4 regions of the Streptomyces sp. NPDC041970 genome follow, and region 1 is predicted to be linked to each of the others. Evidence: riboswitches for the same ligand, from Rfam matches in the RefSeq annotation. Region 1 holds a riboswitch; each other region holds the start of a gene.

Region 1 (5,506 bases):
GCTCCTGCCCCGTCCGGCTCCACCGCCGCCGACGCCGCGGCTCCTGCCCCGTCCGGCTCCACCGCCGCCGACGCCCTCGTGGACGACGGGGCCGCCGACGCGGCCGCGCTGCGGGCGGCCTCCTTCGAGCGGCAGCGCCGGCTGCGCCAGGAGCCCCGCTTCCCCGGCGGCCCCGCCGCCGACCCCGCCGGTTCGCACCACGAGCGCCGCATCCGGAGCTTCCAGCCGCGCCGCAGCCGGGTCACGCCAGGCCAGCAGGACGCCCTGGAGCGGCTGTGGCCCAAGTGGGGCCTGGACATCGACGGGCAGCGCGTCCTGGACCCGGACGAGCTGTTCGACGGGCTGCCGGTCGTCCTGGAGATCGGCTTCGGCATGGGCGAGGCCACCGCGCAGATGGCGGCCGACGATCCGGGCACCGGCATCCTCGCCGTCGACGTGCACACCCCCGGCCAGGGCAACCTCCTCGGCCTCGCGGACCGGGCCGGGCTGTCCAACGTACGGGTGGCCAACGGCGACGCGGTCATCCTGCTCCGCGAGATGCTGCCCCCCGCCTCCCTCGACGGCCTGCGGGTCTTCTTCCCCGACCCGTGGCCCAAGGCGCGGCACCACAAGCGGCGGCTGATCCAGCCGGAGTTCCTGGACCTGGCGGCCCCCCGGCTGAAGCCCGGCGCGATCCTCCACTGCGCGACCGACTGGGAGCCGTACGCGGAGCAGATGCTCGACGTGCTCACCGCGCACCCCCTCTTCGAGAACACCGCGGCCGACGGCGGTTACGCCCCGCGCCCCGCGTTCCGCCCGCTCACCCGGTTCGAGGGGCAGGGGCTGGACAAGGGACACGTCGTCCACGACCTGCTGTTCGCCCGCGTCTGACGCCCGGTCGCGGCAGCCGTCCGTCCGGCGCGGGCCCGCCGGGGGCGTCCCGGCCGGCGCGCGGTCGCGGGGCGCGCCTGGACGCGCACGCGCCGGAGGACCGTCCAACGCGCCCTCACGGAAGGCGTCCGAGCCGACGGCGGGCTCGGATGTCAGTCCTTCTCGCTAAGGTCGAGTGGTGTCCGACGGTTCTGTACAGCATCGACAGGTGCGGCCGGCTGTCCCGGTCCTCCACGAGCAGCGGCTCGACGAGGTCCTGGGCCCCGCGCCGGAGCGCGGCCAGTGGCGCTACCGGCCGCGCCGCGTCGGCATGGTGTGGCGCAGCAAGGCGTTCCGCGCCGGGGCGGTGGTCGTCGCGCTCGTGCTGTGCGGGCTGGTGATCCTGGCCCTCGTGCGGGAGCAGACCGGCCCCGAGGGGTTCCTGGTCGGTCTCGGGCTCGCCCTGCTGCCGGTGCCGCTGCTGATGGCCGCCTTCCGCTGGCTGGACCGGGTCGAGCCGGGGCCCTGGCGGAATCTGCTGTTCTCCTTCGCCTGGGGCGCGTGTGCGGCCGCGCTCGTCGCGATCATCGCCAACTCCTTCGCGACGCGCTGGATAGCCACCGCGACCGCCGACCCGGCGAGCGCCGGCACCCTGGGGGCGACCGTCATCGCCCCGGTCGTGGAGGAGAGCGCGAAGGCCGCCGCCGTGCTGCTGATCTTCCTGTTCCGCAGAAGGGAGTTCAGCGGGGTGGTGGACGGGATCGTCGTCGCCGGGTTCACCGCGACGGGCTTCGCGTTCACCGAGAACATCCTCTATCTGGGCAACGCGTTCGGCGAGGACCAGCAGGTGGGCAGCTCCGGGCTCGCGTCGGTGACGGCGGGGACGTTCTTCGTGCGCATCGTCATGTCGCCTTTCGCGCACCCCCTGTTCACGGTCCTCACCGGCCTCGGTTTCGGCTTCGCGGCCGTCAGCGACCGCCGCCACCGGGTCCGCCGGATCGCCCTGCCGCTGCTCGGCCTGCTGCTGGCGATGGGCCTGCACGCCCTGTGGAACGGTTCGTCGGTCTTCGGCCCGTACGCCTTCTACGCGGTGTACGGCACCGTGATGGTCCCGGCGTTCGGGCTGGTGACCTGGTTGGCGGTCTGGTCGCGCCAACGCGAGTTGCGCACCCTCGCCGCCGAGCTGCCCGCGTACGCCGCCGCCGGCTGGCTCGCCCCCGACGAACCGACGGCGCTCTCCTCCATGCGGGCCCGCGGCCTCGCCCGCGACCTGGCCCGCCACTGGCAGCGGGACCGGAGCCGGGGCCGGTCCGCGGCGCGCGCGGTCGCGGAGTACGAGTCGTTCGCGACGTCCCTGGCCGGGCTGCGCCGCCGGGCCCGCCACGGCGCGGTGGGCGCGGACTTCGCCGCGCGGGAGCGCGAGCTGCTGCACCACCTCTGGCAGCGCCGCGCCGTCGCCGCCCCGGCCCTCACCCACGCCGCCCGCCTCACGGCCCGCCCGCGCTCCCACCGCCGAGCCCCGTTCCCGTACGCGAGCGGATACGGAAGCGGACACGGGCCCGGAGGAATCGGGTCCGGCTACGGAAGCGGGCCCGGTCACGGGTACGGCCACGGCGCCCACGCCCGACCGCCCGGTCCCGCCCACGCGGCCCCGCTCCCGCACCAGCCCCCGTACGCCGGACCCCCCGGCCGGGGCCCGCACCCCCCGTACGGCGACGCGCCGCACACCCACCGCCGCACACCGCGGTAGCGGGCGGCGCCCCGCACAGGGTCCGGGGAACGCGCGAGGCCTCCCGGTCCGGGGCGCTCGGCGGGAGCGCCCGGACCGGGAGGCCCGGTTCTCGACGGGTCAGACCGGCAGGCCCTTGCTGTTCAGCCAGGCCCTCGGGTCCATCGCGGAGCCGCCCGCGGTGCGGACCTCCAGGTGGAGGTGGACGCCGGTCACGTTGCCGCTGTCGCCCATGCGGCCGATCGTCTGGCCGGTGGTGACCCGCTGCCCGACCGACACCTCGATCGAGGCCTGGTGGGCGTACCAGATCTCCGTGCCGTCATCGAGCCGGAGGACCGTGCGGTAGCCGTACGCGCCGGAGTAGCCGGCCGACGTGATCGTGCCGCTGTGCACGGCCTTGAGCGGAGCACCGGCCGACCCGGCGAAGTCGAGGCCGGTGTGCCGGCCGGAGGACCACAGCGCACCGGACTGCCCGTAGGTCGAGGTGATCGTGTAGGAGGCGGTGGGCAGGGAGTAGCTGGCGGCGAGCCTGGTGAGGCGCTCGGCCTCCGCCTTCCGCTCCGCCGCTTCCCTCGCCGCCTTCTTCTCCGCGGCGGCCTTGGCCTCGGCCTCGTCCTGCTGCTTCTTCGCCTCGGCGGCGGCCTTCTCGGCCGCGGCGGCCTCGGCGGCGGCCTTCGCCTCGGCGTCGGCGCTGGCCTGCTGCTGCTCGGCCTGCTGGAGGATGCGGGCGCGCAGCGCCTCGCCCGCGTCGGTGGCGCCCCCCTCGGCCTCCGCGGTGGTGATGCCGGCGGTGGTGAGCGGTGCGGTCGCGACGACCGGGGCGCTGCCCGTCTCCGTGGACATGAGGGCGCCGACACCGGGAAGGGACTTGGCGTCGGGGAGATTGTCCGCGATCGAATCGGGAAGGGTGATGGAGACCGGCGGCTTGCTCTGGGCGGTGGCCATGCCTCCCGCGCCGACGGCCGCGATGACGCCGACCCCGAGGACGGTGGAGCTGCGGGCCAGACCGCGCTGCTTGGCCACGCGGTGCTTGCCGCGCACCGGACGGATGGACTCCGCGGTGGGGTTCCACTCCTCCCGAGACCGCTCCGCGCCTCCGAAGTCGTCGGGGGCGAAGGGTGACAGCGCCTCAGGGGCAGGCTGGTTGGACGCCACGTGGGCGCACTCCTTTCCTTCCTTCTCGCCTACCGGGTTAGCTGACGGGTTCGGAGCAGGAAGGTCTCCTACGGGCCCCTCCGCCTCTCACGAGACGCAGGTGTCCGATTCACCCCATGAAGGTGGTTCCCCGGTTCCCTTGCGGAATTCGGCGCTCGCGCACGGTGCCGCCTCTGTCGACGGCTGGGACGACCGCGCTGCGTTATCGAACGTTAATAGACACCGGGCCCCGATTCCAAGCCGTCCCTGTTGATCATTAACGGACTCGGCGGGGATGTACGGGTCACAAGCGGGTGGAATCGGGCGACTTGACCAGGGCTCAGCCACACCACTTTTTCTGACGGTATGTCAAATGTTATGCGTAGCGGCGCGCTCCGACTACGCACCGTGTCAACCCTTCGCGCCCTTTCCCCGCCCCACGATCTTCACCGTGGTCCGCGGCACCGGCTGCCCCTCCGCCGGCCGGGCGACCGCGAGCAGCGCCAGGTCGTCCGTGGCCCGCCCCCCGGTGTGCAGCCGCACGTCGTCGGTCAGCGCCGACAACAGCTCCTCCGGCCCCGGAAAGATCCGGCCGCGCAGCCGGGCCGCCGGATCGTAGAAGTTCCCGTACGCGTCACGGGCCTCCGACAGCCCGTCCGTGAAGGCCAGCAGGGTCGACCCCGCGGGCATCGCCCACTCGTCGGACCGGTCCGGCCACACCCCCAGGTCCATCCCCAGCGGCAGCGCCGGCGCGGAGGGCGCGAGCACCTCCACCGCGCCGTCCGCGTGCAGCAGGATCGGCTCGGGGTGCCCGCGGTTGACCAGGCGCAGAGCGGCCGATCCGGGCGGGATCTCGGCCAGCACCGCGGTGATGAACCCCTCCATCACGTCCAGGCCGTACCGCCGCGTCCCCTCACGGGCCAGCGCACGCTCCAACCGCTGCGCGACGCCCTCCAACGCCTGCTCCTGCTCGGCGGCCTCCCGGAACGCCCCGATGATCACCGCCACCGCCTCGACGGCGTCCAGCCCCTTGCCGCGTACGTCCCCGACCACCAGGCGTACGCCGTACGGGGTGTCCGCGACCGCGAACAGGTCGCCGCCCACGAACTCGTCCGCCTGCGCCGCCTCGTACCGCGCGGCCACCTGGAGCCCGCCGATCCGCTCGGCCGGCGTCGGCAGCACCGCCCGCATGGCGGTCTCCGCGATGACCCGCGCCGAGGCCAACTGCTCGTTGCCGCGCCGCACGACCCCGTTGATGACGAGGGCCAGCACCGCCGCGGTGAGCACCGTGACCATCTCGATGACCGGGACCACCTGCGTGGAGACCCCGTCGAGGAACCGCATCACGGTGACCGCGAGGAGCGCGGCCACCCCCGTGCGGACGGTCCTGGGCCGGGAGAAGAACGGCGCGGCGATCAGCGGGGCCGCGACGAACAGGGGGACGGCCGTGAAGTTGGGCGGGGTCAGCTCGTCGAAGACCAGCCCGCCCACGATGAGCAGGGCCGGCAGCATCCGGACGAACCGCCGGGTGACCTGGGAGCCGGACGTCCCTGCGGCCTCGGGGGCTCCGAACAGAGCCCGCCCGAGTGCCCCGGTGTTCCCGGTCATGCCCCCGCCCCGCTCCTTGGCCAACCCCACCTGTCCACTCCTGCCCGGTCCACCCACGGCTGCGGACGGTACCGCTCCCCGTCCAGGCTTCCCGGAGCCGCGCCGAGCGGCGACTCCTCATCGGCCGAATAGGGGGAGCGGAAGGCGGAAGCCCCCCGACCTCCGTGGTCAGTCGGAGAGCCGGCG
Region 2 (5,506 bases), on a different contig from region 1:
CTCGGCTCAGACCGAGACGCCGTGCTGGCGCAGGTACGCGATCGGGTCGACGTCCGAGCCGTAGCTCGGGCCGGTGCGGACCTCGAAGTGCAGGTGCGGGCCGGTCGAGTTGCCGGTGGAGCCGGAGAGCCCGATCTGCTGGCCGCCCGAGACGGTCTGGCCGACGGAGACGTTCAGCGAGGACTGGTGGGCGTACTGGGAGTACATGCCGTCCTCGTGCTGGATGACGACCTCGTTGCCGTACGAACCGCTCCAGCCGGCCGAGACCACGGTGCCGGGGCCGATGGCGCGGATCGGGGTGCCGGAGGCGGCCTGGAAGTCCGCGCCGGTGTGGTAGCCGCTGGACCAGCTGGAGCCGGAGGCGCGGTACTGGGTGGTGACGTTGGCGGAGGCCAGCGGGGTGGTCCAGCCGGAGCCGGTCGCCTCCGAGGAGCCGGTGGGCGCCGAGTCGTCGGCCGAGGCGGTCTCCGCCTGCGGGGCGGCGGCCTTCGGGGCCTTCTTCGGAGCGGCCTCGGGCGCCGGGGCGGCCTTCTTCGGAGCGGCCTCGGGGGCCGGGGCGGCCTTCTTGGCGCCCAGCGTCAGCTTCATGCCGGGGAAGATCAGACCGGGGTTCTCGCCGACGGTGGAGCGGTTGTCCTGGTACAGCTTCTGCCAGCCGCCCTTGATCCGGTGCTCGGCCGCGATCTTGGACAGGTAGTCGCCCCGGACGACGGAGTACGTCCGGGGAACGTCCCGCGAGGCGGCGGGAGCGGCCTGCGGAGCGGTGTGCGCCACGGCCACCGCGGCGGCGGGCTGCGCGGCCGGGGCGGCCTGCGCTCCGGTGGCGGCGACGAACGGGAGGGCGATCGCGGCCCCGCCGGTCCCGGCGGCGAGGACGCCGCGGGAGATCGGGCCGGACTTCGGTCGACGGTGCTTACCCTGTGCGGGCATGGGGCTTTTCCTCTCCGGCGCCTACGAGGTGAGCTGTCGGGTTCGGGCTGGAGATGCCCGGTCGCCGTCGGCGACTTCACCCCGAGCCGGTCCGGATCTCTCCGGGGTCGGCGGCTTACCTGGGTCCCCCGCTCCTGCCACGCGTGAGTGGGTGGGTGGAATTCCGGGCGGCGGCAGGATTAGGCGGTCCGCCCGGATCGACGGTGACCGTAAACGAGTCAGGACGCACGGAACAAGCCGCCGGTTGCACCGGACATTCACCGGTGCGAGCGCGCTCCGGAATTCCCGTCACACTCCGTGGATTAAGGATCTTGACTTTCCGCGCGGGAAACGGGAAAAGGACGAGGCATGATCGCCACAGACCGTCACGGATATGATCCCGCTCACCCACCTGATTCCATCTCCCCCATTAGCGGGGCATGTTCTACGAAATGCAGCAATACGGACATAGCTCGGCCGCCCCTGTCGACGGGGCGTCAGATGTGCCGGCGCGGCGCGCGGCGCACCGCTTCCGTTCCGGCGCGTTCGCCCGCCCCGCCTCCCCGGAAGCGATGTCGTATCGTCACGGGAGCGCGAGCGCCGACGAGCCGCGCCGCCGCCAGAGACGCCAGGAGCCCCCGTGACGCAGCAGGTGCCGCAGGTCCCGCCGACCGAGACCGCTCTGACCGGAGTCCGGAACTTCCGCGACGTGGGCGGGCTGCCCACCGCGGACGGGCGGCGCACCGCGTTCGGCAGGCTCTACCGCAGCGGCCACCTGGCGCACGCCACCGCCGAGGACACGGCCTTTCTCGCCGGGCTCGGCCTGCACACGGTGTTCGACTTCCGCAATGCCGCCGACCACCGGCTCGACGGGTACGACGTCGAGCTGCCCGGTGTCCGCAATGTCAGCATTCCGCTCTCGGACCCGGCCGACGGCGCCGAGTTCTGGCGGCTGGTGCGCGACGGGAACATCGAGCAGCTCCGATCCGTCCTCGCGGGCGGGCGGGGCGCCGAGCGCATGGTCCGGATGTACCGCGCGATGATCGAGGAGCGCACCGCCGAGCACAGCCGGGTCCTGCACGCGCTGGCCGAGGACAGCGTGCCCGCGCTGATGCACTGCGCGGCGGGCAAGGACCGGGCCGGCCTCGCGATAGCGGTCGCGCTGCTGGCGGTCGGCGTCGAACGGGAGGCGATCGAGGAGGACTACCTCAAGTCCAACGAGGCGCACCGCCGGTACCGGGTGCGGCGCGCCGACACCTCCGGGGCCGGACTGTCCCCGGAGGTGATGGAGCTGCTGAACCCGCTCTTCGGGGCGCGGCCCGCCTACCTCGCGGCGGCCTTCGCGAGGATCGAGGAGCTGTGGGGCACGACGGACCGCTACCTCTCCGAGGGGCTGGAGCTCTCCCCCCGCACCCGCGAGCGGCTCCGCGAACGGCTGCTCGACCAGGAGTGAGCCGGGGCGCGGCGCGAGGTCACTCGCCGCCGGCCACCACGAAGAGCAGGTAGAGGAAGGCGGCGATGACGTGGCCGGCCACCAGGTAGGCGAAGAGGCGGATCACGACGCCGCGCGGCATACGGCGCTCCTGCGGGTCCTCGTTCGGACGGCGGCCGGGGCCGAGTGGGTCGTAGTGCTCGGAATCGGACATGGGGGTCCTCTCTGCCGGCCGCACGGCCGGGACGGACGAAGGGGGCGGCGGACGGGACGGCCCGTCAGCGCGCGGGGAGGCCGCTGCCCGCGCAGAGGTCGCCGACGGGGGCCTGCAGCAGGGTGTGGACGAACAGCAGCTCCGCGCCGCAGCGGTCGGTCGCCGCGATCCGGTGCGGTGTGAGCGAGTCGAAGTGGGCGCTGTCACCGGGGCCGAGGTCGTGCACGGTGTCGCCGAGCCCGACCCGCAGCCGCCCCTCCAGGACGTGCAGCCATTCCTCGCCGGGGTGGACCCGGACCAGGTCGCCCTGGGCGCCGTACGGCACCCGGACGCGCAGCGCCTGCATCGCCCGACCGGACCCGCCGGCCCGCCGGTACATCCAGCCGTCGGCCTCCGCACCCTCGAAGCCGCCGCCCCGGATGATCGCCTCGCGTCCGGGCGGCTGCTCGCCGAGCAGTTCCGAGACCGTCGTACCGTAGACGCGGGCCAGTCCCAGCAGCATCGGCAGCGAGGGCTGCCTGCGCCCCGTCTCCAGCCGGGAGAGGTGGGCCGGGGAGAGGCCGGCCCGCCGCGCGGCGGCCTCCAGGGTGAGGCCGCGGCCGCGGCGCAGGTCGCGCAGGCGGGGTGCGACGCCGGGCAGCTCGTCCGGCGCCCCGCCGTCCGGAGGGTTCATGGCTCCATTGGGCCAGGAACTTTCCCCTTGGGCAAATTCCTTGCCTCTCAGGCAAGGTCTCAGCGGTTGGCGACGGCCTGCCGCACGAGCGTCCGGCCGAAGTCCCACATCAGCCCGCCGCCGTCGTGCGCGTCGTCCATGACGGCGGTGAACGCCGTCACGAACCGGTCGACCTCGGCCTCCTTGATGATCAGCGGGGGGATCAGCTTGATCACTTCCAGGTGGTCGCCGGAGACCTGGGTGAGGATGCGGTGCCGGCGCAGCAGCGGGACCACGACCATCTGGGCGAAGAGCCCCTTGCGGGCCGCCTGGAGCATGGTCCAGCGGCCGCGGAGCCGCAACGTGGACGGCCGGCCGAACTCGATGCCGATCATGAGTCCGCGCCCGCGCACCTCGTGCAGCAGCTCGTAGCGGTCCACCAGCGCCGCCAGCCGCTCGCGCAGCAGGTCGCCGGTGCGGCGGGCGTTGGCGACGGTCTCCTCCTCCTCCATCACCGCGAGGACGGCCAGCCCCGCCGCCATCGCCTGGGCGTTGGAGCCGAAGCTGGCGGAGTGGACGAGGACCCGGTCCATCGAGGAGTACACCCGCCGGAAGATCCAGTCCTTGCCGAGCGTCGCCCCGACGGGCACATAGCCGCCGGACAGGGCCTTGGCGACGCACACGAGGTCGGGTTCCACGCCTTCCTCGTGCTGGTACGCGTAGAAGTCGCCGGTCCGCCCGAGGCCGGTCTGCACCTCGTCCGCGATCAGCAGGGCCTTGTGGCGGTGCAGCTCCTCCTGCGCCTGCCGCAGGAAGCCGGGCGGCGCGGCGTTCACGCCCTTGCCCTGGACGGGCTCGACGATGAGGGCCGCGACGTCGCCGCGCCCCAGTTCGCGGCGGAGCGCGTCCAGGTCGCCGAGCGGGATCGCCGTGTCGGGCAGCAGCGGGGCGAAGCCGTCGCGGAAGCCGGCCTCCCCGTTGACCGAGAGCGAGCCGGTGGTCAGTCCGTGGAAGGCGTGCTCGCAGTAGAGGACCCGCGGTTTCCCGGTGGCGCGGCGGGCGAACTTCAGCGCCGTCTCGACCGCTTCCGTGCCGCTGTTGCCGAAGAAGACGCGGTCCAGGTGGGGGCTGTGGGCGAGGAGCCTCTCGGCCAGCAGGCCGGGCAGCGGCTGGCAGTCGAACCGGGTGAGGTCGGCGAGCTGGGCGTCCAGCACGTCGTGCAGCGCCCGGCGCACCACCGGGTGGTGGCGGCCCAGGCCCATGACGCCGAACCCGGCGAGCATGTCGAGGTAGTCGTTGCCCTCCGCGTCCCAGAAGTACGCGCCCTCGGCCCGCTCGTAGACCTTGTCGAAGCCGATGGTCCGCAACATGCGCGGCAGTTGGTGGTTGAGGTGGCGTGTGTGCAGGTCGTACCGTTCCCCCCCGCGCTCGGCGAGGAGTCGTGCCAGGTCGAACCCCTTTGATCCGTCGTCCGTCATCGCGCGCCCTTCCCCTTCGTGGTGGTCCGGCGCCGCGGTGCGCCGTGCGGCCGGGTCGGCGCCCCGGCTCGCGGAGCGGGCGGCGGCCCGGAGCGGGCCCCGGACCGCCCGTCCGGCTCGGTTCAGCCCGTCACCGGCCGCCGCCGACGGTCTCCCGCACCGCGCGCAGGGACTCCTTCAGCGACCCCATGGTGGCGAGCACCGCCGTGGGCTCGTAGCCGCAGTGCGCCATGCAGTTCGCGCAGCGCGGGTCCTTGCCCCGGCCGTAGGCGTTCCAGTCGGTCTCCTCGACGAGCTGCCGGTACGTCGGCACGTAGCCGTCGCTCATCAGGTAGCAGGGGCGCTGCCAGCCGAAGAGCGAGTAGTTCGGGATCGCCCACGCGGTGCACGGGAAGTCCGCCTCGCCCTCCAGGAAGTCCAGGAAGAGGGGCGAGTGGTTGAGCCGCCAGCGGGCCCGGTTGCCGCCCGCGAACGCCTTCTTGAACAGTGCGCGGGTCTGCTCGACGCCCAGGAAGTGCTCCTGGTCGGGCGCTTTCTCGTACGCGTACGCGGGCGAGATCATCATCTCGTCGACCTGGAGGTCGTCGTTGAGGTAGTCGAGCACCTCGATGACGGTCTGCGGGGTGTCGGTGTTGAAGAAGGTGGAATTGGTGGTGACGCGGAATCCGCGCCGCTTGGCCTCCTTCATCGCGGCGACGGCCTCGTCGAAGACGCCTTCCTTGGCGACCGATTCGTCGTGCCGCTCGCGCAGTCCGTCGATGTGCACGGCGAAGGCGAAATACGGGGAGGGGGTGAATCTGTCGAGCTTCTTCCGCATCAGC
Region 3 (5,506 bases), on a different contig from region 1:
CCCAGCGCCCGCTGCCGCAGCGGGCCCGCCCCGCGTACGGCGGTGGCCTCGGGGCTGTCCGCGAGCCGGGCGGCGAGGGCCGGGAAGGCGGCCAGGTGGTGGTCGTAGGGGCGGCGGTCCCGGCTGAGGACGGCGACCCCGACGAGCCGTTCGCCGACCGGGGTCACGTACGCCTCGCCGTGCCGCGACCAGTGCACCTCGACGTGGTCCGTCCACGGGGCGATGGCGTAGTGGCGGCGCAGCCCGTAACGCCCCGGTCCGGGGACGGGCCGGTCCAGGCCCAGGGCGCGGCGCAGGGGCGAGTGGAGCCCGTCGGCCGCGACGAGCCAGCGCGCCTCGATCCCGGCGGCGGTGACGGAGCGTTCGTCCTGGCGCACCTCCCCCACCCGGCCGGCGACGAAGCGGACGCCGAGGGCCCGGGCGCGCTCGTGCAGCGCGGTGTGCAGTTCGGTGCGCCGCACCCCCGCCCCCGGCCCGCCCCGGAAGGCCGCCTCCGCGCTGAGCCGGCCGTCGGTGTACCGGATGCCGCGCAGGGGCAGGCCGCCCACCTCGACGCCCAGGCCGCGCAGTGCGGCGAGGCCGCCGGGCATGATGCCCTCGCCGCACGCCTTGTCGACCGGGGCGGTGCGCGGCTCGACCACCGCCGCCTCCAGGCCCGCGGAGGCGGCGCGGATCGCCGCGGCCAGGCCCGCCGGGCCGCCGCCCGCGACCAGGACGTCGATCACGCCCGTGCGTCCGCTGCGGGGAGGCGGGCCAGCGCCGCGTTCTCGCACCGTATCCGCACGGCCATCAGGAGAGCGTTGAGCGCCGTGAAGACCAGGGCGGTCGCCCACGCCCCGTGGGCCAGCGGCAGGGCGAGCCCTTCCGCGGCGACGGCCACGTAGTTGGGGTGGCTCAGCCACCGGTAGGGGCCGCCGGTCACCCGCGGCGTTCCGGGGACGACGATGACGCGGGTGTTCCACCGGGGGCCGAGGGCGCGGATGCACCACCAGCGCAACGCCTGCGCGGCCGCGACGAGCGCGATCATCGCCCAGCCGAGGACGGGCGGGAACGGGCGGTCGGCGATCCGGACCTCGGCCAGGCAGCCGACCAGGAGGGCGGTGTGCAGGACGACCATGGCCGGATAGTGGCCCCGGCCCGATTCGACGCCGCCGCGGGCGAGGCTCCATCGGGTGTTGCGGCGGGCGACGACGAGTTCGGCCAGCCGCTCGGCGGCGACGGCCAGCACCAGCGCGGTGTACCAGGTCATGCGGGGCTCCGGTTCGCGGGGGCGGCGGGGTGGTGCGCCGGCAGGGTGCGGTCCATCGGGTCTCTCCGTCCTACCAGCGCAGGAGCACCAGTTCGCAGCAGAACCCCGGTCCCATGGCCAGCAGCAGTCCGGGGGAGCCCGGCTCCGGCCGGCGCTGTTCGAGCGTGTCGCGCAGGACGTGCAGGACCGAGGAGGAGGACAGGTTGCCGATGTCGGCCAGGGAGCGCCAGGTGACGTCGAGCGCGCCGTCGGGCAGGTCGAGGACCTCCTGGACGGTCTCCAGCACCTTGGGGCCGCCTGGATGGCAGACCCAGTGGGCGATGTCCTTCGGCTTGAGGCCGTGTTCGGCGAGGAACTCCTCCACGTCGTCGGCGAGGTAGCGGCGGACGACGTCGGGCACCGCCGGGTCCAGGACGACGGTGAACCCGCTGGCGCCGATGGACCAGCCCATGACGTGCTCGGTGTCCGGGTACATCCGGCTGCGGGTGGCCAGGACCTCGGGTCCGGTGGCGGCCCGGCCCGCCCCGACGGCGGCCACCGCCGCCGCCCCGTCGCCGAACAGCGCGGTCGCCACCAGGTTGGCGGGTGTCGCGTCCCCGCGCTGGAAGGTGAGCGAGCAGAGTTCGACCGAGAGCAGCACGGCGACGTCGTCGGGGTGGCCGATCAGGTAGTCGTGGAGCCGGGCGACCCCGGCGGCTCCGGCGACGCAGCCGAGTCCGAAGACGGGCAGCCGTTTGACGTCGGGGCGCAGGCCCAGTCGGGCCACCAGCCGGGCGTCGACGGAGGGGGCGGCGACGCCGGTGACGGAGGTGAAGATCAGCAGGTCCACGTCGGCGGGGCGGAGCCCGGCCGACCGCAGCGCGCCGCGCACGGCCTGCGCGCCGAGGTCGACGGAGGACCGCACGAAGACGTCGTTGGCCGCGCCGAAGCCGTCGAGTTCGCGGTAGCCGTCCAGCGGGAGCACGGTGTGCCGGGTGCGGACGCGGGCGTTGGCGTGGAGCCGGTCCAGGACGCGGCGGTCGGCGCCGGGCGGCAGGCAGGTGCGGGCCACCATGTCGGTGACCTCGCGCTGGGTGTGTCGGTGCGGGGGCAGAGCCCCGTGCACCGCGGCGATGCGGCTCATCCGGGCTCCTGCTTCGAGGACGTCATGTCCTCATCCTGCCCCCGCGATCGTCGAATCTACGGGGAAGACCGGGCCGGTCGCGGTGGTGACGGTGCGCCAGGCGCCTACGATCGCCCGATGGACGCCACGGACGCGGTCAGCGGGGTCGGGACGGGGCCGTCGGGAACGGCGGGGCGCGGGGCGGTCGGGGCGTTGGCGCTGGCCTGCCATCCGGGCCCGGCGGCCGCGGTGACGGCGCTCGCCTGCGCCCTCGCCCTCGGTTCCGGTCTCGGCGGGCCGCGGTCGGCCCTGGTCACGGCGGCGGTGCTGTGCGGGCAGCTCTCGGTGGGCTGGTGCAACGACGCGTACGACGCCCGGCGCGACGCGCGCGCCGGTCGCCGGGGGAAGCCCGCGGCCGACGGAACGGTGGGGGTGGGCACGGTGTGGGCGGCTGCCGCGGCCGCGCTCGCCCTGTGCGCGGTGCTCTCGCTGGCCTGCGGCGTCCTCGCCGGTACGGTGCACCTGACCGCGGTCGCGGCCGCCTGGCTCTACAACCTGCGGCTCAAGGCGACCGCCTGGTCCTGGCTGCCGTACGCGGTCGCGTTCGGGGCGCTGCCCGCGGCCGTCGCGCTCGCGCTGCCCGGCGGTCCCGCGCCCCGGTGGTGGGTGGTGGCGGCCGGGGCGCTGCTGGGCTTCGCGGCCCATCTGGCCGACACGCTCCCGGACATCGCCTCGGACCGGGCGGCCGGTGTCCGAGGGCTGCCGCACCGGCTGGGCGCCGCGGGGACCCGGCTGCTGCTGCCCGCGCCGCTCCTGGCGGCCGCGGGCGTGCTGGCCCTGGGGCCGCCCGGTCCGCCGGACGTGTGGGGGGCGGCGGCGCTGGGGATGGCGGGCGCGGCGGCGGTGGCGGGCCCGGCGCTCGGCCGGCGGTGGCGCAAGGCGGCGCTGGGCGGTGCGGTGGCCGCGGCGGCGGTGGACCTGGCGCTGCTGCTGGTCCGGGGGGCGGGCGCGGCGTGACCGGGGTCCGGCGCGGGCGGGTTCCGGCCAGGATCGTACGGCGCCCAGGGGGGTGACCGGCCCGGCGCGTGCGACGGCGAAGGGGCCCGGACCGCGCGGTCCGGGCCCCTTCGTCATGCGCGGGCGGCGGGGGTCAGTACGCGCCGAAGACGTTGTCGATGGAGCCGTACCGGTCCGCGGCGTAGTTGCACGCGGCGGTGATGTTGGCGACCGGGTCGTAGCTGTCGGTCGAGGTGCCCGGCACGTGGTAGGCCTGGAACGTGGGGTCGATGACCTGGAGCAGGCCCTTGGACGGGGTGCCCTTGACCGCGTTGGAGTCCCAGTTGTTGACGGCGGCCGGGTTGCCGGAGGACTCGCGCATGATGTTGCGGTGGATGCCCTCGTAGCTGCCGGGGATGCCGTGTTCGGCCATGATCGCCAGCGACTCCCTGATCCAGCCGTCGAGGTCGTTCGTGTACGCGACCGGTGCGAGGGCGGTCCGCTCCGAGCGGTCGGCCCGGTCCGCGCTCGCGGTGCGGGCGGCGGTGGGGGCGGCCTCGGCTCCGATGGTCAGCACGGTGCCCGGCCGAAGAAGATCGGGATTGTCGCCGACGGCCTTCCGATTTCCTTCGTACAGCTCTTTCCAACCGCCGCTGACGGAATACTCGCGGGCGATCTTGGAAAGGGTTTCGCCGAGCACCACGGAATGTTTGGCGGGGGCGGCCTGCACCGCGGAATCCACCGGGGCGGCGGGCGCCGCGACGGCGGTGGCGGCGCCGATCACCGGAAGGGCGAGAACGGCTCCGCCGGCGGTCGCGGCGAGGAGGCCGCGGCTCAGTGACGCGGACAGGGAACGGCGGTGCTTACCCAGTGCGGGCATGGGGTTTTTCCTCTCCGGCGCCTACGGGGTGAGCTGTCGGGTTCAGACGGGAGATGTCTGGCCGCACGGTGTGCGACTTCACCCCTAGCCGTTCCGGCGACCGGATCGGCGACTTACCTGGGTCCCCCGCTCCTGCCGTGCGGTGAGTGAGTTCGGATTCCCGGACGGCGGCAGGATTAGGCGTTCCGTCCGGATTGACGGTGACCGTAGGCGAGAAACGCCGGACGAAACAAGCTCCGCATTCCGTCCGGCCGTGCGCCGACAAGATCGAATGACGGAATTCCCGATCGATTCCGTGCCGTCGCCGCGTCAACTTTCCCCGTGCGTACGGAAACCGTTCCTTCCGCTTTCCCGTCCGGACCCTGCGGGGTGATGCTCGCCACTCGCTCCGGCTCCGCCCGAAATGGGAGCAGACATAAGGTCTAAGTGCCCCAATACCTCTGTTACGGATAAACAGTACAAAAAAGGCAGATCAGCCATATCTACACCACAAAGCGGACCTATCGGGCATCTGCGGGAGGGCCGGTCGAGGGGCCCGCCGGGCGATCGCTTACGGTGTGCGGAGGAGCTGGTAAGCCCACCCTTACCTCGACGTACGCTCTACCTGCCCGCGTTCGCCCGCCCCGAAGGAACCCCACGCCATGACACGCCCCGTCCGCGTCGCCATCGTCGGAGCCGGCCCCGCCGGCATCTACGCTGCGGACGCGCTGCTCAAATCCGAGGTCTGCCAGGAGCCGGGGGTGTCGATCGACCTGTTCGAGCGGATGCCCGCGCCCTTCGGCCTGATCCGGTACGGGGTGGCCCCCGACCACCCGCGGATCAAGGGCATCGTCAAGGCGCTGCACCAGGTGCTGGACAAGCCGCAGATCCGGCTCTTCGGCAACGTCGACTACCCCCACGACATCGGCCTGGACGACCTGCGGTCGTTCTACGACGCGGTGATCTTCTCCACCGGCGCCGAGGCCGACCGGGCCCTGGACATCCCCGGCATCGAGCTGGAGGGCTCCTACGGCGCCGCCGAGTTCGTCTCCTGGTACGACGGGCACCCCGAGGTCCCGCGCACCTGGCCGCTCACCGCGGAGAAGGTCGCCGTGCTGGGCGTCGGGAACGTGGCGCTGGACGTGGCCCGCATCCTCGCCAAGACGGCCGACGAGCTGCTGCCCACCGAGATCCCGGACAACGTGTACCAGGGCCTCAAGGCGAACAAGGCGCTGGAGGTGCACGTGTTCGGGCGGCGCGGTCCGGCCCAGGCCAAGTTCAGCCCGATGGAGCTGCGGGA
Region 4 (5,506 bases), on a different contig from region 1:
GGCCGCCGAGGCGGACGGCGCCGACCCGGAGGCCGCACTGCGCACCGCCGCCCGCGCCTACCGCGATGCGATCGTGGCGGCGGAGGGCTGAGCGGTACGGGGCCGGCGGGGGCGTCCGGCGGGCTGGTCCCGGTGACGGGCGAGCCGCGGCCGGACCGGAGCCGGGCCGCCTCCGAACCATGAGCGGGCCGAAGCCGGGCCGCCTCGCACGCGCCGGTCACCGACCGCCCGTGCGCGCGGCGGATCCGTGTCCCGTCGTTCTGGCTGGACCGGGCGGCCGGGACCGGGAGCCGGACGGCCGCGCTCCGCTCCACGCGGCTGCGGGCGGCCGGGGAGGAGCCGCCCGATACCGTCGAGGGGTGAACGACAGCCCCGCCGACACCCCCGCCACCTCCGGCACCCCCGCCGACACCCCCGCCACCTCCGGCACCCCCGCCGACCCCCCGGCCACCTCCGCCGACGCCCCGGCCATCCCCGCCGACCCCCCGGCCACCTCCGCCGACGCCCCGGCCACGCCCGGCACCTCCGCCGGGGGCCCCGGCCGCTCCGGCAGCCCCGCCGACGCCCCGGCCACGCCCGGCAGCGCAGCCGCCACCCCCGCCACCTCCGGCAGCCCCACCGAAGCCCCCGCGACCGCCGACGCCCCCGCACCCCCCGGCTGCCCCCGCGCAGCCGCCGCCCCGCCCGCCCCCGCCCTCTTCACCTGGGAGTTCGCCACCGACCCGTACCCCGCCTACGCCTGGCTGCGCGAGCACAGCCCCGTGCACCGCACCGCGTTGCCCAGCGGGGTCGAGGCCTGGCTCGTGACCCGGTACGGGGACGCCCGGCAGGCGCTCGCCGACGCCCGGCTCTCCAAGAACCCGGTGCACCACGCGGAGTCGGCGCACGCCAAGGGCAAGACGGGCATTCCGGGGGAGCGCAACGCGGAGCTGACGACCCATCTGCTCAACATCGACCCGCCGGACCACACACGGCTGCGCCGGCTCGTGTCCAAGGCGTTCACCCCGCGCCGGATCGCGGAGTTCGCGCCCCGCGTGCAGGAGCTGACGGACCGGCTCATCGACGACTTCGTGGAGCGGGGCTCGGCCGACCTCATCCACGACTTCGCCTTCCCGCTCCCCATCTACGCCATCTGTGACCTGCTCGGCGTTCCGCGCGAGGACCAGGACGACTTCCGGGACTGGGCGGGCATGATGATCCGGCACGGCGGCGGGCCGCGCGGCGGGGTCGCCCGGTCGGTGAAGAAGATGCGCGGCTACCTCGCCGAACTCATCCACCGCAAGCGGGAGAACCCCGGCGACGACCTCATCTCCGGTCTGATCCGGGCCAGCGACCACGGCGAGCACCTCACGGAGAACGAGGCCGCCGCGATGGCCTTCATCCTGCTGTTCGCCGGCTTCGAGACGACGGTGAACCTGATCGGCAACGGCGTCTACGCCCTGCTCCGCCACCCCGAGGAGCGCGCCCGGCTCCAGACCTCCCTGGACGCGGGGGAGAGCGGGCTGCTGGAGACCGGGATCGAGGAGCTGCTGCGGTTCGACGGGCCGGTGGAGCTCGCGACCTGGCGGTACGCCACCGAGCCGCTGACGCTGGGCGGCTGCCGGATCGCCGCCGGGGACCCCGTCCTGGTGGTGCTGGCGGCGGCCGACCGGGACCCGGAGCGGTTCGCGGACCCGGACGTCCTGGACCTGACCCGGCGTGACAATCAGCACCTCGGCTACGGGCACGGCATCCACTACTGCCTGGGGGCGCCGCTGGCCCGGCTGGAGGGCCAGACCGCCCTGGCGACCCTGCTGGAGCGCCTTCCGGACCTGCGGCTCGCGGGGGAACCGGCCGATCTGCGCTGGCGCGGCGGGCTCATCATGCGGGGGTTGCGCACCCTGCCGGTGACGTTCACACCGGGCAGCCGCCGCACGGAAGATGACGCGCAGTCACCACCGTGATGTGCACGTGATCTCCGCTGCATCGACTTGTGACACGCGTTCGAGTCCCGCTAGGTTCACGGTTCGACGCGTCGGTCGCTCGTCGCCCACGCGTCACCTGCGTACCGGCGCACGCCCGCAGGGGCGGAGCCCGGTGCCCAGTACCCGCTCGTCAGTCGCACGGAAGGCATACCCATGGGCTCCGCGAACGGCCGACACCGCCGCCCTCGCCAGGCACCCGCCCTCGTCGTCGCCGCAGGCGTGGCCGGATCGGCCATCGCCATCCCGCTGCTCGGCGCGAGCGGCGCGCACGCGGCGGAGGCCGCCACCTGGGACCGGGTCGCGGAGTGCGAGAGCGGCGGCATGTGGAGCGCCGACCTCGGCAACGGCCACTACGGCGGCCTCCAGTTCTCGCAGGAGACCTGGGAGGCGTACGGCGGCACGTCCTACGCGCCCCGCGCCGACCTGGCCAGCCGCTCGCAGCAGATCGCCATAGCCGAGAAGGTCCTGGCCGACCGGGGGCCCAAGGCGTGGCCCAGTTGCGCGGTCATCTCCGGCCTCGTGGCGGACGGCTCCCTGCCCGGCGTCGATCCGGGCGCGACGCCGTCCGCCGACCCCGCGGACGGGACGGACACAGCGGGTACTTCGGGCGGTTCGGGCGAGAAGGGCGCAACCGGCGGGTCCGGCGGGTCCGGTGAGTCCGGCGGGTCCGGCGGGTCCGGCGAGTCCGGCGAGTCCGGCGAGAAGAGTGGAACCGTCGAGCCCGACGAGGGCGGTACGAAGGACGAGAGACGTACGGAGCGGCGGAGCGGCACGCCCGCCCCCGCCACGACCCCCACCTCCCCGCCCGCGCCGACGGGAGCCCCCGACGCCGTGGAGCCCTCCACCGCGCCTGACGCCTCGACGGGTGACGAGCGCACCGGCGGAAAGCACCGGGGCGCCCCGGACCCGGAGGAGACCGGCCCGGCGGCCGGGCCCGACGGCGTACGGGAGTCCGGCCGGCACGCCTCGCGGGGCGAGGACGGCGCGCGGGACGGCGCGACCCCGGACGGGGCGTACACGGTGCGGGCCGGTGACAGCCTCTGGGCGATCGCCGACGCGCGCGAGCTGCCCGGCGGCTGGAGCGGCCTGTACGCGACCAACAAGGACGTCATCGGCTCCGACCCGGACCTGATCCTGCCCGGCCAGAGCCTGGACCTGGGCCTGGGTCAGCAGGCGGAGCGGGACGAGCGGGAGAGCGCCGGAGCGCCCGCCGCCGACTGACGTACCGAGGGGCCTGTGCGACCCCTGTGCGCGCCCTGTGCGGGGCCCGACGCGGTTTCCGCGCGGGCCCCGTCCGCGTATCGGCGCACCTCCGCGCGCGTGAGCCCGCGCACGCTCCCGTACGGAAGCCCGAGGGCCCCTCGTACGGGAAACCCGCGCGCCCGCGCACGCTGCAAGAGCCCCCTACGGGCGCGTGCACGCGCCCTCACGCGTGAGCCCGCGCGCGGAAGCCCGAGAGCCTCTCGTGCGGGAGCGCGCAACCGCCCCCGCCCAGCTCCCCGCGCGGGTTCCCCAGGGCGAAAAGCCGGGAAAATCCCCGGCAGTTCACCAGCCTATGTCCGCTTTTGCGTAAGTGAGACATGGATCTCTTTGCCTCAACTGGCCGATTCCGTCCGGCGGGTCCGCCCAGATCGCCTCCGACCTGCGGAAACGACCCGTCAGTGCGGGGAGCTAAGTGGCGATTGCCGTGTATGTCCATCTTTGAATGTCGGGGTTGCCTGTGTTTACGGTCGGAACCGCTCGCACCGCGGGCCCCGTCGACCGTCACGCCGAATCCTGCCGTCGGTCGAAGGGAACAGACGCGTAAAGCGCCGTAGGCAGGAGCGGGGGACCCAGGTAGGCCGCCGGGTCCGGACGCCTCGTCGAAGGACGGGGACGGACGGGACCGGCTAGGGGTGAAGACGTGCGCAAGGTCGCGCGTCCGGGCAACTCATCAGCCCGAACCCGACAGCTCACCTCGTAGGCGTCGGTGAGGAGATACGTTCCATGCTGCTGAACAGCAAGGGCAAGCACCGCCGCCCGTCCAAGGCCGTCCGCGTCGCCACTCTGGCGGGTGTCGCCGGCGCCGCCGTCGCCATGCCGCTGATGGGCGCGACCGGCGCCTCCGCCGCCTCCGTCGAGACCTGGGACGCCGTCGCCCAGTGCGAGTCCGGCGGCAACTGGTCCATCAACACCGGCAACGGCTACTACGGCGGGCTGCAGTTCTCGCAGTCGAGCTGGGCCGCCGCCGGCGGTACGCAGTACGCCTCGCGCGCCGACCTGGCCTCCAAGGACCAGCAGATCGCCACCGCCGAGAAGCTGCTCGACATGCAGGGTCCGGGCGCCTGGGCCTGCGCCGGAGCGGGCGGCCTCACCAACGACGGTGTGGACCCCGGTGTGAACGCCGGCTCCGGCCAGTCCGAGAAGTCGACCGAGCAGGCGCAGCCGCGGCAGGCGCAGCCCGAGCGCCGGGCCGAGCAGCCCACCACGCGCAGCGAGCAGCGCACCGCTCCGCGGGCCGAGAGCAAGAAGACCGTCACCACCCCGACCGGCGAGAAGGTCAAGAAGGGCGACGGCGAGTACGAGGTCAAGGCCGGCGACACCCTGAGCACCATCGCTCAGAAGGAAGGCGTCAAGGGCGGCTGGAGCAAGCTCTTCCAGCTCAACGACGACATCGTCGAGGAAGCCGACCTGATCTTCCCCGGTCAGCAGCTCCACCTGAAGTAACCGGAGTCTCTCCTCCCCGGAGGGAGGGGTCCGGCGGTCCCTCCCTCGCACGGCCCCCCGGCCCGGCGCGCTCTCCCCCGTGCGCGCCGGGCCGGGGTCGTGGTGAGGGGGCGGGCGGTCCGTTCACCTCTTGTCGTTACCGCCCGGTAGGTTCCAGGGATTCGTCCCGTCATGAGGGTCCTTGGGTGCTTTTTCGTCCCAGGAGTCGGGCGGTCGGCCGACGGAGAGGGCCGCGCCGGTTAGGCTCGTGTCGCAAGGCCACCGTGACCCTGCACAACCAGTGTCATTCCCAGAAGGAGATGCCTCGTGCCGTCCATCGACGTCGTCGTAGCCAGGGAAATCCTCGACTCACGGGGGAACCCCACGGTCGAGGTCGAGGTCGGCCTCGACGACGGCAGCACCGGTCGTGCTGCTGTTCCGTCCGGCGCCTCCACCGGTGCGTTCGAGGCCATCGAGCTTCGTGACGGCGACCCCAACCGCTACCAGGGCAAGGGCGTGGAGAAGGCCGTCCTCGCCGTCATCGAGCAGATCGGCCCGGAGCTGGTCGGGTACGACGCCACCGAGCAGCGCCTGATCGACCAGGCGATGTTCGACCTGGACGCCACCGAGAACAAGGCCTCGCTCGGCGCCAACGCCATCCTCGGCGTCTCGCTCGCCGTCGCGCACGCCGCCTCCGAGGCGTCCGACCTGCCGCTCTTCCGCTACCTCGGCGGCCCGAACGCGCACCTGCTGCCCGTTCCGATGATGAACATCCTCAACGGCGGGTCGCACGCCGACTCCAACGTGGATATCCAGGAGTTCATGATCGCGCCGATCGGCGCGGAGTCCTTCTCCGA

What was found. A riboswitch is a leader RNA that binds a small molecule or an ion and turns the genes downstream of it on or off. The one in region 1 is predicted to bind cyclic di-AMP.
Region 2: it holds a riboswitch for cyclic di-AMP, as region 1 does, so the genes downstream of both, ACZ6EJ_RS00425 (M23 family metallopeptidase) here and ACZ6EJ_RS26075 (M23 family metallopeptidase) in region 1, are expected to answer to the same signal.
Region 3: it holds a riboswitch for cyclic di-AMP, as region 1 does, so the genes downstream of both, ACZ6EJ_RS12710 (transglycosylase SLT domain-containing protein) here and ACZ6EJ_RS26075 (M23 family metallopeptidase) in region 1, are expected to answer to the same signal.
Region 4: it holds a riboswitch for cyclic di-AMP, as region 1 does, so the genes downstream of both, ACZ6EJ_RS21615 (transglycosylase family protein) here and ACZ6EJ_RS26075 (M23 family metallopeptidase) in region 1, are expected to answer to the same signal.

The regions. Positions count from the first base shown of each region.
Region 1 covers NZ_JBVJCD010000081.1:16,446-21,951, forward strand. The annotation lists gene trmB (tRNA (guanosine(46)-N7)-methyltransferase TrmB) at 1-870, shown strand, start outside; gene ACZ6EJ_RS26070 (PrsW family intramembrane metalloprotease) at 1,049-2,599, shown strand; gene ACZ6EJ_RS26075 (M23 family metallopeptidase) at 2,699-3,733, opposite strand; cyclic di-AMP (ydaO/yuaA leader) riboswitch at 3,745-3,897, opposite strand; gene ACZ6EJ_RS26080 (PP2C family protein-serine/threonine phosphatase) at 4,124-5,320, opposite strand; gene ACZ6EJ_RS26085 (MerR family transcriptional regulator) at 5,489-5,506, opposite strand, start outside.
Region 2 covers NZ_JBVJCD010000001.1:88,928-94,433, reverse strand. The annotation lists gene ACZ6EJ_RS00425 (M23 family metallopeptidase) at 7-930, opposite strand; cyclic di-AMP (ydaO/yuaA leader) riboswitch at 934-1,094, opposite strand; gene ACZ6EJ_RS00420 (tyrosine-protein phosphatase) at 1,550-2,362, shown strand; gene ACZ6EJ_RS00415 (DUF6126 family protein) at 2,382-2,555, opposite strand; gene ACZ6EJ_RS00410 (helix-turn-helix domain-containing protein) at 2,620-3,228, opposite strand; gene ACZ6EJ_RS00405 (aspartate aminotransferase family protein) at 3,288-4,685, opposite strand; gene hpnH (adenosyl-hopene transferase HpnH) at 4,816-5,506, opposite strand, start outside.
Region 3 covers NZ_JBVJCD010000019.1:67,423-72,928, reverse strand. The annotation lists gene ACZ6EJ_RS12730 (NAD(P)/FAD-dependent oxidoreductase) at 1-725, opposite strand, end outside; gene ACZ6EJ_RS12725 (isoprenylcysteine carboxyl methyltransferase family protein) at 722-1,249, opposite strand; gene ACZ6EJ_RS12720 (type III polyketide synthase) at 1,320-2,372, opposite strand; gene ACZ6EJ_RS12715 (UbiA family prenyltransferase) at 2,490-3,368, shown strand; gene ACZ6EJ_RS12710 (transglycosylase SLT domain-containing protein) at 3,502-4,227, opposite strand; cyclic di-AMP (ydaO/yuaA leader) riboswitch at 4,231-4,386, opposite strand; gene ACZ6EJ_RS12705 (FAD-dependent oxidoreductase) at 4,869-5,506, shown strand, end outside.
Region 4 covers NZ_JBVJCD010000049.1:23,115-28,620, reverse strand. The annotation lists gene ACZ6EJ_RS21630 (nucleoside triphosphate pyrophosphohydrolase) at 1-91, shown strand, start outside; gene ACZ6EJ_RS21625 (cytochrome P450 family protein) at 360-1,943, shown strand; gene ACZ6EJ_RS21620 (transglycosylase family protein) at 2,118-3,185, shown strand; cyclic di-AMP (ydaO/yuaA leader) riboswitch at 3,764-3,945, shown strand; gene ACZ6EJ_RS21615 (transglycosylase family protein) at 3,951-4,670, shown strand; gene eno (phosphopyruvate hydratase) at 4,977-5,506, shown strand, end outside.